Regions from separate parts of the Kocuria sp. LUK genome, predicted to be linked through region 2. Evidence: riboswitches for the same ligand, from Rfam matches in the RefSeq annotation. Region 2 holds a riboswitch; each other region holds the start of a gene.
The links. A riboswitch is a leader RNA that binds a small molecule or an ion and turns the genes downstream of it on or off. The one in region 2 is predicted to bind thiamine pyrophosphate.
Positions count from the first base shown of each region.

Region 1: linked by a shared signal. The riboswitch ahead of LQU92_RS12805 (ECF transporter S component) and the one ahead of thiM (hydroxyethylthiazole kinase) in region 2 are both predicted to bind thiamine pyrophosphate.
Region 3: linked by a shared signal. The riboswitch ahead of thiO (glycine oxidase ThiO) and the one ahead of thiM (hydroxyethylthiazole kinase) in region 2 are both predicted to bind thiamine pyrophosphate.

Region 1 covers NZ_JAJMZI010000007.1:23,344-26,605, forward strand. The annotation lists gene LQU92_RS12790 (monovalent cation/H+ antiporter complex subunit F) at 1-193, shown strand, start outside; gene mnhG (monovalent cation/H(+) antiporter subunit G) at 199-585, shown strand; gene LQU92_RS12800 (DUF4235 domain-containing protein) at 645-911, shown strand; TPP riboswitch at 1,089-1,210, shown strand; gene LQU92_RS12805 (ECF transporter S component) at 1,290-1,910, shown strand; gene LQU92_RS12810 (ABC transporter ATP-binding protein) at 1,907-3,262, shown strand, end outside.
Region 2 covers NZ_JAJMZI010000001.1:41,760-45,021, reverse strand. The annotation lists gene thiE (thiamine phosphate synthase) at 1-449, opposite strand, end outside; gene thiM (hydroxyethylthiazole kinase) at 446-1,315, opposite strand; TPP riboswitch at 1,306-1,400, opposite strand; gene LQU92_RS00200 (ribonuclease E/G) at 1,638-3,262, opposite strand, start outside.
Region 3 covers NZ_JAJMZI010000004.1:2,765-6,026, reverse strand. The annotation lists gene thiS (sulfur carrier protein ThiS) at 1-216, opposite strand, end outside; gene thiO (glycine oxidase ThiO) at 213-1,487, opposite strand; TPP riboswitch at 1,481-1,583, opposite strand; gene thiE (thiamine phosphate synthase) at 1,679-2,344, shown strand; gene LQU92_RS07920 (gamma-glutamyl-gamma-aminobutyrate hydrolase family protein) at 2,530-3,262, opposite strand, start outside.

The DNA.
Region 1 (3,262 bases), on a different contig from region 2:
CCCGTCCCTGCTCGACCGGGTCGTGGCCACCGACGTGCTGCTCGCGATCGTCGCGGCCGCCCTCGCGGTGGACATGGCCTACCACGGGCACCTGGACAACCTGGTGCTCATGGTCATCGTCTCGCTCGTGGGCTTCATCGGCTCCGTGACGGTCGCGCGCTTCGCGACCCAGACCGCCGAGCACGGGCGGTGAGCCCCGTGACCGAGACCGTCCTGGACGCGGCGACGGCCGTGTGCCTCGTGGTCGGCGCCCTGATGTCGCTGGCCGCGGCCGTGGGCCTCGTCCGCTTCCCCGACCTGCTGACCCGCATGCACGCCGGCACCAAGCCCCAGGTCTTCGGGCTGCTGCTGATGCTCACCGCGGTCGCCCTGGGCAGCCGCAACGCGTGGATGATCCCGCTGATCGTGCTCGGGTGGGTGTTCCAGCTGCTCACGGTGCCCGTCTCGGCGCACATGGTGGGGCGCTCGACCTACCGCACCAAGCACCTCAACCGCGACACCCTCACCCAGGACGACCTGCAGGAGGTGCTCAACCGCGTCGGCCCCGACGGACAGCACACTGACGGCCCCGGGCGGACGCGCTAGGCTGGGACGGATCCCAGGGGCCCCCGCCCCGGCCCGCGACCCAGAAGGAGCACCCGCCCATGAACACCCAGATCCTGCACCTGCTCGGCACCGGCGCCTCCCTCGGCGGCGTAGCCCTGACGAACAAGGTCCTGGCCGCCGGCTGGAAGAAGGTCACGGGCCAGGAGCCCCCGGCCAAGAACCCGGACCCGGAGGAGGCCTGGACGGGCATCATCATCTGGGCGCTGATGACCGGTCTCGTCGGCACGGTCATCAAGGTCGCCATCAGCCGCAAGGTCCACGAGCTGGAGAACCGGCCGAAGGCCACCAGCGGCTCCGAGGTCTGAGCCCGCGGCAGCGGTGCGCGAGGGCGGGGCTCCGCCCCGGGGAACCGGGGGCGGAGCCCCGCCCTCGCGCACGTCCGGGCGCGGACCCGCCCCGCGCATCCCGTCCGGAGCACCCCCGTCCCGGTCGCGACCGGCCCGGGTACCGGCCGCGGCTCCGGCGCAGTAGACTGGGTGGCACTTGAACGACAGGGGAGCGCACCCCGCCGGCGACGGCGGCACAGCGCTGAGAGTGCGGATCACCGCAGACCCTCGAACCTGCTCCGGTTAGCACCGGCGAAGGGAGTCGAGCACCTCGGGACGGTCGTGCGCGCCACGGCGCGCCGTGCCGTCCTCCCCTCCTGGCACCGATCGGCTCGCTGAGCCCAGGAGGCAACCGCCGTGAACACCACCGTCCACCGTCCCACGGACCGCACCCGCCCCGCGCGCCGGCTCTCGTGGCGGGTCGTCGACATCGTCGTCGCCGCCGTCCTCGCCGCCGTGTGCGCGGTCGTGTTCTGGGCCTGGTCCAACCTGCTCTACCCTTCCGTGGCCGCCGCCGCCACGGCCTACCCGCCCGCGACCGGGCTGATCACCGGCGGGTGGCTCGTGGCCGGCGTGCTCGGCGGGCTCGTGATCCGCAAGCCGGGCGCGGCGCTGTTCGTGGAGCTGCTCGCGGCCGTGCTGCAGGGCCTGCTCGGCACCCACTTCGGCTGGACCGTGATCCTCTCCGGCCTGATCCAGGGCCTGGGCGCGGAGCTCGTCCTCGCCGCGTGGCGCTACCGCCGCTTCGACGTGCTGGTGGCCGTCCTGGCCGGGGCCGTCAGCGGGCTGTTCCTGGGCGTGAGCGAGAACCTGATCTACAACTACGAGTGGGCCCTCTCCCACCAGGTCGTCTACGCCGTCCTCGCCGTGGTGTCCGGGGCCGTGCTCGCGGGGGCGCTGATGTGGGCCGCGGTCCGGGCGCTGGCGCGCACCGGCGTGCTCGACGGCCTCGCCTCCGGCCGGGCCGCGCGCCGGTGACGGCCACCGCGGCCGCGTCCGCCCGCGCCCGGCCCGCCGCCGGCGGCGCCCGGGTCGAGGCCCGGGACTTCGGCTGGCACCACCCCGGGCGGGAGGAGCCCTCCCTGCACGGGATCGACCTCGTCCTCGACCCGGGGGAGCGGGTCCTGCTCCTCGGTCCCTCGGGCGCGGGCAAGTCCACCCTCCTGCACGCCCTCGCGGGCGTGCTCCACGACGACGACGGGCAGGCCCGCCTCGGCGAGCTGCTCGTGGACGGCACGGACCCCGAGCGCGCACGGGGCCGGGCCGGGCTCGTGCAGCAGGACCCCGAGTCCGGGGTCGTGCTCCCGCGCGTGGGCGACGACACCGCGTTCGGCCTCGAGAACCTCGCCGTGCCCCGGGAGCAGATCTGGCCCCGGGTGCGGGAGGCCCTCGACCGGGTGGGGCTGGACCTGCCCCTGGAGCACCCCACCGCGGCCCTGTCCGGCGGGCAGAAGCAGCGGCTCGCGCTCGCCGGCGCCGTCGCCACGGACCCGGGCCTGCTGCTGCTCGACGAGCCGACCGCCAACCTCGACCCCGACGGCGTGCGGCAGGTCCGCGAGGCCGTCCTGGCGTGCCTCGAGCGCAGCGGCGCGACCCTCGTGGTCGTCGAGCACCGCACCGCCGTGTGGGCCGACGCCGTGGACCGCGTCGTCGTCCTGGGCCGCGACGGCGGGATCAGCCACGACGGCCCGCCCGCGGAGGTCTTCGGCGCCGCCGGCGACGAACTGCGCGCGGCCGGCGTGTGGGTGCCCGGCTGGGTGCCGCCCGCCCGCCCGGCCCCGCGGCCGGTGCCCGGGGCGCCGGAGCCCGAGCCGCTGCTCACGGGGGAGGACCTGGCCGTCTCCCGCACCCGCCCGACCCGGCGGCAGCTGCGGGCCCGCCGCCGGGCCGCGCGCACCGGCCGCCCGGTGGACGACGCGGCCGCCGGGCGGGACCTGCCCACGGCCGTCGCCGGGGTGGACGCCGTGCTCCGCCGGGGGCGGGTGCTCGCGCTGACCGGCCCCAACGGCGCGGGCAAGTCCACGACCGCCCTGACCCTCGCGGGACTGCTGCCCCCGGTCCGGGGGCGCGTCGAGGCCGCCCCCGCCCTGGCCCGCGGCGCCGGGCCGGACCCGTTCGCGTGGCCCGGGCGCGAGCTCGTGGCCCGGATCGGGACGGTCTTCCAGGAGCCCGAGCACCAGTTCCTGCGCCCCACCGTGCGCGAGGAGCTCGAGCACGGGCCCCGCCTCGCCGGCGCGGACCCGCAGGAGCGCCGCCGCCTGGCCGACGGGCTGCTGGCGCGGCTGCGGCTAGCCCACGTGGCGGAGGCGAACCCGTTCACCCTCTCCGGC
Region 2 (3,262 bases):
GGCTTGGTGCGCGTGGCGTGCACGGCGCCCACACCGAGGTAGTCCACGGTGCCCGGGGGCAGCGCCGAGGCGGCGGCCAGCTCCCCGGCCGAGGCCGCGCTCAGGCCCAGGACCGCGTCCGGGCCCACGACGCGGCGGGCGAGCTCGACGGGCAGGTCGGCCTGCCCCACGTGCACCCCCGCCACGGGGGCCCCCGCGGCCCGGGCCGCGAGGTAGACGTCGGCGCGGTCGTCGACGAGCACGGGCACCGCACGGCCCACGCGCTCGGCCACGGCCACGAGCAGGGCCGTGAGCTCGCGGGCGGTGGCGCGCTTGTCCCGGACCTGGACCATGCCGGCGCCACCGGCCACGGCGGCCGCGACGACGTCGGGAACCCGGCGCGGGGCGCTGAGGGCGGTGTCGGTCACTAGGTGCAGGACGAGGGCGGCGGGATCGAGGCGGGCGCTCACCGGCCGTCCTCCTCGCGCACGAGCCGGGCCCGGGCGGCGACCTGCTCCGGGGTGATCCCGTGCAGCCGGTCCAGCAGGTTCACGGCGAAGGACCCCGGCCCCCCGGCGGTGGCCGCGGCGTCCTCGGCGGCCAGGGTGTAGACGGTGGTGGCCGCGACGGCCGCGGCCGCCGGGTCCTCCGCCACGGCGGTGAACGCGGCCGTCAGGGCCCCGAGGGCGCAGCCGCCGCCGGTGATGCGGGTCAGCATCGCGCTCCCGTGGGGGACGCGCACGACCGCCCCACCGGCGGAGCGCACCAGGTCCACGGGCCCGGACACGGCGACCGCGCACCCGGCCCGTGCGGCCAGCTCGGCGGCGGCCCCGCGCGCCGCGTCGACGTCGTCGGTGGCGTCCGTGCCGCGGCCGCCGGCGCCGCCGGCGAGGCCGATCACCTCGGACGCGTTGCCGCGCACCACGGCAGGGCGGAAGGCGAGCAGGTCGCGGGCGAGTGCGGTGCGCACGGGCAGCGCGCCGACGGCCACCGGGTCCAGCACCCAGGGCCGGCCCGCGCGGGAGCGGGCGCCGACGGCCTCGTAGGCCGCCCCGCGCTGCTCGGCGGAGGGCGTGCCGGTGTTCACGAGCAGCCCGTCGGCGAGCTCGGCGAACACCCCGCCCTCCCCCTGGATGTCGGTCATCGCCGGGGACGCGCCCACGGCGAGCAGGACGTTGGCGGTGACGTTGGCGACCACCGTGTTGGTGATGCACTGCACGAGCGGGGCGGCCGTGCGCAGCCGCTCGAGGGCCGCGGCGGCGGCCTCGGCGAGGGCGGGGTCCGGGGGCGCGGCGCTCCCGGGCCGCGGCGGGGAGGTGGAGACGGCATCGCGCATTGCGACATCCCTTCGCTAGTACTGACTAGATCAGGTTCGACGGGTGTGATCTCAGCCGCTGCTCGCGGCACCCCGTGTCACGTGGTCCTGCCAGTCTAGCCACCCGTGCGGCACGGGGCCCGGCAGGTCCGGACCGGTGCGGCGGGTCCGGCGGTGCGGCGGGTCCGGCACGGGGCCCGGCGGTGCGGCGGTCGGGGCGGGGACGGCCCCGGCCGCCCGGCCGGGGTCCGTGCGCGGTCGCCGCGCCGGGTCCGGGACGGGGAAGGACCCCGGCCGCGCGGGCCGGGGTCCTTCCGGGTGCTGCAGGGTGGGATGCCGGGGCTCAGCCCTCGCCGGCGGGGCGGCCGCTGGTGAGGTCCTCGGCCTTGACGCCGACGCCCACGATGGTCGGGGCACCGGAGCCCTGCGGGCGCTCCTGCCCGGCGGGCCGGGCGGGCAGCTTCGCGACGTGGCGGGCGCCCTCGGCGGCCGCGGCCTCCTCGGCGGTGACCGTCGCCTCGCCCGCCCGTCCGGCCGGGGCGCTGGCCCGGCGGGAACGACGACGGGGCCGTGCGGGCTCCTCAGGGCGGGCCGGCTCCTCCTGCCGCGGCTGCTCCGGCCGGCGGGGCTGCTCCGCCTGGCGGGCCGGCTTCTCCCGCGGGGCACGCTCCTGCCGCGGGGCCGGCTCGGGGGCACGGCGCGCCGGGGTCTCGGCCTGCGCGTCCGCCGGGGCACCGAAGGCGTCGGCCAGGGAGTCCAGCGTCAGCCGGGCGCCCTCCGCAGGGCGCTCGGGCTGCTCACCGGCCGCGGCGTGGCCCTGCGGGAGCTCGATGACCTCGCCCTTGATCGTCAGGCGCGACGCGGCGCCGTCCTGCTGCTCGGGCGCGGCCCCGCGATCCTCGCCACGGTCCTCGCCGCGGGGCTCCTCACGGTCCCCGGGCTCCGGCCGCTGCGCGGACTCGCCGCCCTGGCCCCGGTTGCGGCTGCGCTTGCCGCGCCGCTTCTTGCGGGAGCGCCCGGATCCCTCCGAGCGGCCCTCGCTCTCCTCGCCCCGGGCCCCCTCCGCCGCGGGAGCCGTTCCGGCCGCCGCGTGCTCGGCGGCGGCCTCGGCCGGCACCTCGTGGTGGGTGGCGGCGGCGATGGTCGCGAACGCGGTGCGGGCCGCCTCCGCCTTCGCCTTCTCCGCGGGATCCGCCTCGGCCGGGCGGGCCTCGGCCCGCGGCTGCTGCTCGGCGCCGCCGCGGCGGCTGCGCTTGCGCTCGGTGCGGTTCGGGCGCTGCTCGCGCGACTCGGAGCCGGACCCGCCGGCGCGGCCCTCGAGCGGGTGGTCGTGGACGACGACCCCGCGGCCGGCGCAGTGCTCGCACGGCTCCGAGAAGACCTCGAGCAGGCCCGTGCCCATGCGCTTGCGGGTCATCTGCACGAGGCCCAGCGAGGTGACCTCGGCGACCTGGTGCTTGGTGCGGTCGCGCCCCAGGCACTCGACGAGACGCCGGAGCACGAGGTCGCGGTTGGTCTCGAGGACCATGTCGATGAAGTCGATGACGATGATCCCGCCGATGTCGCGCAGGCGCAGCTGCCGCACGATCTCCTCGGCGGCCTCGAGGTTGTTCTTGGTGACGGTCTCCTCGAGGTTGCCGCCGGAACCGGTGAACTTGCCCGTGTTGACGTCGACGACGGTCATCGCCTCGGTGCGGTCGATCACGAGCGAGCCGCCCGAGGGGAGGTAGACCTTGCGGTCCAGCGCCTTCTGGATCTGCTCCTCCACCCGGTAGTGCACGAACAGGTCCTCGTCCTCGTCCCAGCGCTTGAGCCGGTCCAGGAGGTCCGGTGCCACGTAGGTCACGTAGGCCTCGATGTTGTCCCAGGCCTCCTCGCCCTGGACGACCATCGTCGTGAAGTCCTCGTTGAACACGTCCCGGACGGTCTTGATGGTCAGGTCCGGCTCCGCGTAGAGCATCTCGGGGG
Region 3 (3,262 bases), on a different contig from region 2:
GATCTCGACGGACCGGCCCTCGCCCACCGTGGTGGTCGCCCACCGGCTGCGGGGCACGACCGCGGCGTCGAGGGCCACGGCGACCCCGAGGCGCCCGCCGTCCAGCGGGGCGCCGTCGGGCCCGAGGGGGCGGCCGACGGCCTCGGCGACGAGGTCGGCGACGGTCGGCTCGCCCTCGGTCTCGTGCGGGCGGCCGTTGAGGCGGAGGACGGTCATCGGGGGCTCCTGGGAGTCGGGGACGGGGTGGCGAAGCGCTGCGGGTCGGTGGTGGCCAGCAGCTGCGCGTCGGCGGCGGGGTCGGGGCCGGGCTCGCCGGCGAGCAGCTGGGCGGCGAGGCGGGCGGCCAGCGGGGCGAGCAGCACGCCGTGGCGGAAGTAGCCGGTGGAGAGCACGAGCCCGGGCACGGGGGTCCCGTCCGGGTCGCGGACCGGACCGAGGCAGGGGACGTCGTCGGGGGTCCCGGGGCGGGCGCGGGCGAGGACCTCGGTGAGCTCGAGGTCGGCAGTGCCGGGCACCAGCGCCTGGGCGTCGCGCAGCAGCCGGAACACCCCGCCGGCGCTGGCCCCGGCGAGGTCGTCCTCGCGGGAGGTCGCCCCGATCACGAGCGTGCGGTCGGCCCGGGGCACGAGGTAGACGGGCACCCCGTGGACGAGCCCGCGCACGGTGCGCCCGAGCAGCTCGGGGGCCCCGTCGGGCAGGCGGGCGCGCAGGATGTCCCCGTGCACCGGGCGCAGGGGCGGGCGGGCCCCGGCGGGCAGCCCGTCGATCGCGGCGAGGGCGGCGCCCGGGGCCAGGAGCGTCCCGCCGGCGGAGACCATCCCGCCCCGGGACAGGCGCACGCCGGTCACGGCGCCGGAGGGCCCGCGGCGCAGGGCCGTGACCCGGTCGTGGACGATGCGGACGGGCCCGGCCGGGGCGCCCTCGGGCGGGTCCTGGGCGGTGAGGGCGGCGAGCAGGGCCGCGACGAGCCGGCGCGGGTCGACCTGGTGGTCCCCGGGGATCCGGAAGGCGCCGGCGAGCCGGGGGCTCAGCGCGGGCTCGAGGGCGCGGGCCGCGCGCACCGGCAGGGCCTCCACCTCCATGCCGTGGCGCAGCTGCAGCTCCCGCAGGTCGGCCAGGGCCTGCCGGTCGGCGGGATCGGCGGCGCAGACGAGGGTCTCGGTGGCGCGGTGGCCCACGGACGCGCCCGCGGCGGCCTCGAGCCCGGCCACGAACCCCGGGTACGCGGCGGCCGAGGCGCGCATGAGGGGGACGAGCGCGTCCTGCTGGTGCCGGACCTCGCTGACGGGGGCGAGCATCCCGGCGGCGGCGCGGCTGGCGCCCGCCCCGGGGTCGGGGTCGACGACGACGACGGAGCACCCCCGGCGCCGCAGCTCCCAGGCGGTGGCCAGGCCGATGACGCCGGCGCCGACCACGGCGACGTCCGCGCGCAGGTGCTCGGCCCCGGCCGGGTGCGGGAAGGTGGTCGGAGGGTGCACGGTGTCCACCGGCTGTCCTTTCCTACGGCGGCATGACCCGCATCAGGTGTGGCGGTCGGCGCTCAAGCCCTCTCAGCCCCGTCCGGGGCTCCCGCAGAACGCGCTGGAACTCGTCCTCACGGACTACTGTTCAGCGTGTGACCCAGCATACCGAGACCCCCCGATCCGTCACGACCCCCGGTGCGCCCGGCGGCGCGCCGGTGAGCGCGCTGCGCCGCGAGCGGACCGCCCGGCTGGCCGCGGCCCGCCTGTACGTGTGCACCGGCGCGCGCACGGAGCGGGGCGACCTCGAGGAGTTCCTGCACGCGGTCTGCGCCGGCGGGGCGGACGTCGTGCAGCTGCGCGACAAGTCCCTCGAGGTGGACGCCGAGCTCGAGGCCCTGGCGGTGCTGGCGCGGGTCGCGGCCGAGCACGGGACGCTGGTCGCCGTCAACGACCGCGCCGACGTCGCCGCGCTCGTGGGCGCCGACGTCTTCCACGGCGGCCAGCACGACCTCTCCCCCACACAGGCCCGCGCGCTGCTCGGCCCGGACGTGCTGATCGGGCGCTCGACCCACAGCACCGCCCAGGCCCGCGCCGCGCTCGAGGACCCCGAGGTCGACTACTTCTGCACCGGCCCGCTGTGGGAGACCCCCACCAAGCCCGGGCGGGCGGCCACCGGCCTCGGGCTCGTCGAGGAGACCGCCGCGCTGACCGCCGGCCGGACGGGGACCGTGCCGTGGTTCGCGATCGGCGGCATCGACGCCGATCGCCTGCCGGCGGTGCTGGCGGCCGGGGCGCGGCGCGCCGTCGTCGTGCGGGCCGTCACGGAGGCCGCCGACCCGGAGGCGGCCGCCCGCCGGCTGCGGGAGCTGCTGCCGGCCTGACCCCGGCACGCACCCCGGGACGCACCCCGGGACGCACCGCGAAGACGCACTGCGAGGGGCGGCGTCCGGCGGCTCTGCGGGAAGCAGAACCGCCGGACGCCGCCCCTCGCGGGCTGGGTGTCCCTCGGGGGCTGGGTGTCCCTCGCGGGTTGGGTGATCCTCGTGCGGGAGCGGTGCCCGCCGGATCACGCGGCCAGCAGCTGCTCCCCCGCGGCCGGGCGGCGGCCGGCCGCCAGCTGCGCCCCGAAGGCGCCGAACAGCGCCCGCCGGTGCGCGCACGGACCGTGGGCGTCCTCGGGATGCCACTGCAGCCCGAGGACCCAGGTGCGGTGGCGGTGCTCGACGGCCTCGACGGTGCCGTCCCCGGCCACGGCGGCGACCTGCAGCGCGGGGCCCACGACGGCGAGGCCCTGGTGGTGGTCGGAGCGGACGGTGGCCCGCCCGGCACCGAGGAGACCGGCCAGGCGGCTGCCGGGCGCGAGCACGACCTCCTCCTCCCGGGCCTCGGCCCGCTCGGGGTGCCCCTGGTGCCCGGGGCCGAGGCCGGGGACGAGGGTCCCGCCGCACGCGATGTTCAGCAGCTGGGCGCCGCGGCCGACGGCGAGCAGCGGGGCGTCGCGGTCGAGGCACGCGGTGAGCAGCTCCAGGGTGTAGCGGTCGGCGCGCGGGTCGACGCCGTACTGGCCGGGCACGGGCCCCTCGGCCCCGTGGAGGGCGGGGTCGACGTCGCCGCCGCCCAGCACCAGCAGCCCGTCGGCGGCCGCGGCGACGGCCGGGTCGGGCAGCGCGGCGGCGCTGGAGTCGACGAGGATCGGCCGGGCGCCCGCGTCGACGAGGGCCTGCAGCGCGGTGCGCGTGTAGCGGCGCACCAGGTCGCGGTGCCGGGGCGTGAGCCCCGGGAAGTTCAGCGAGACCACG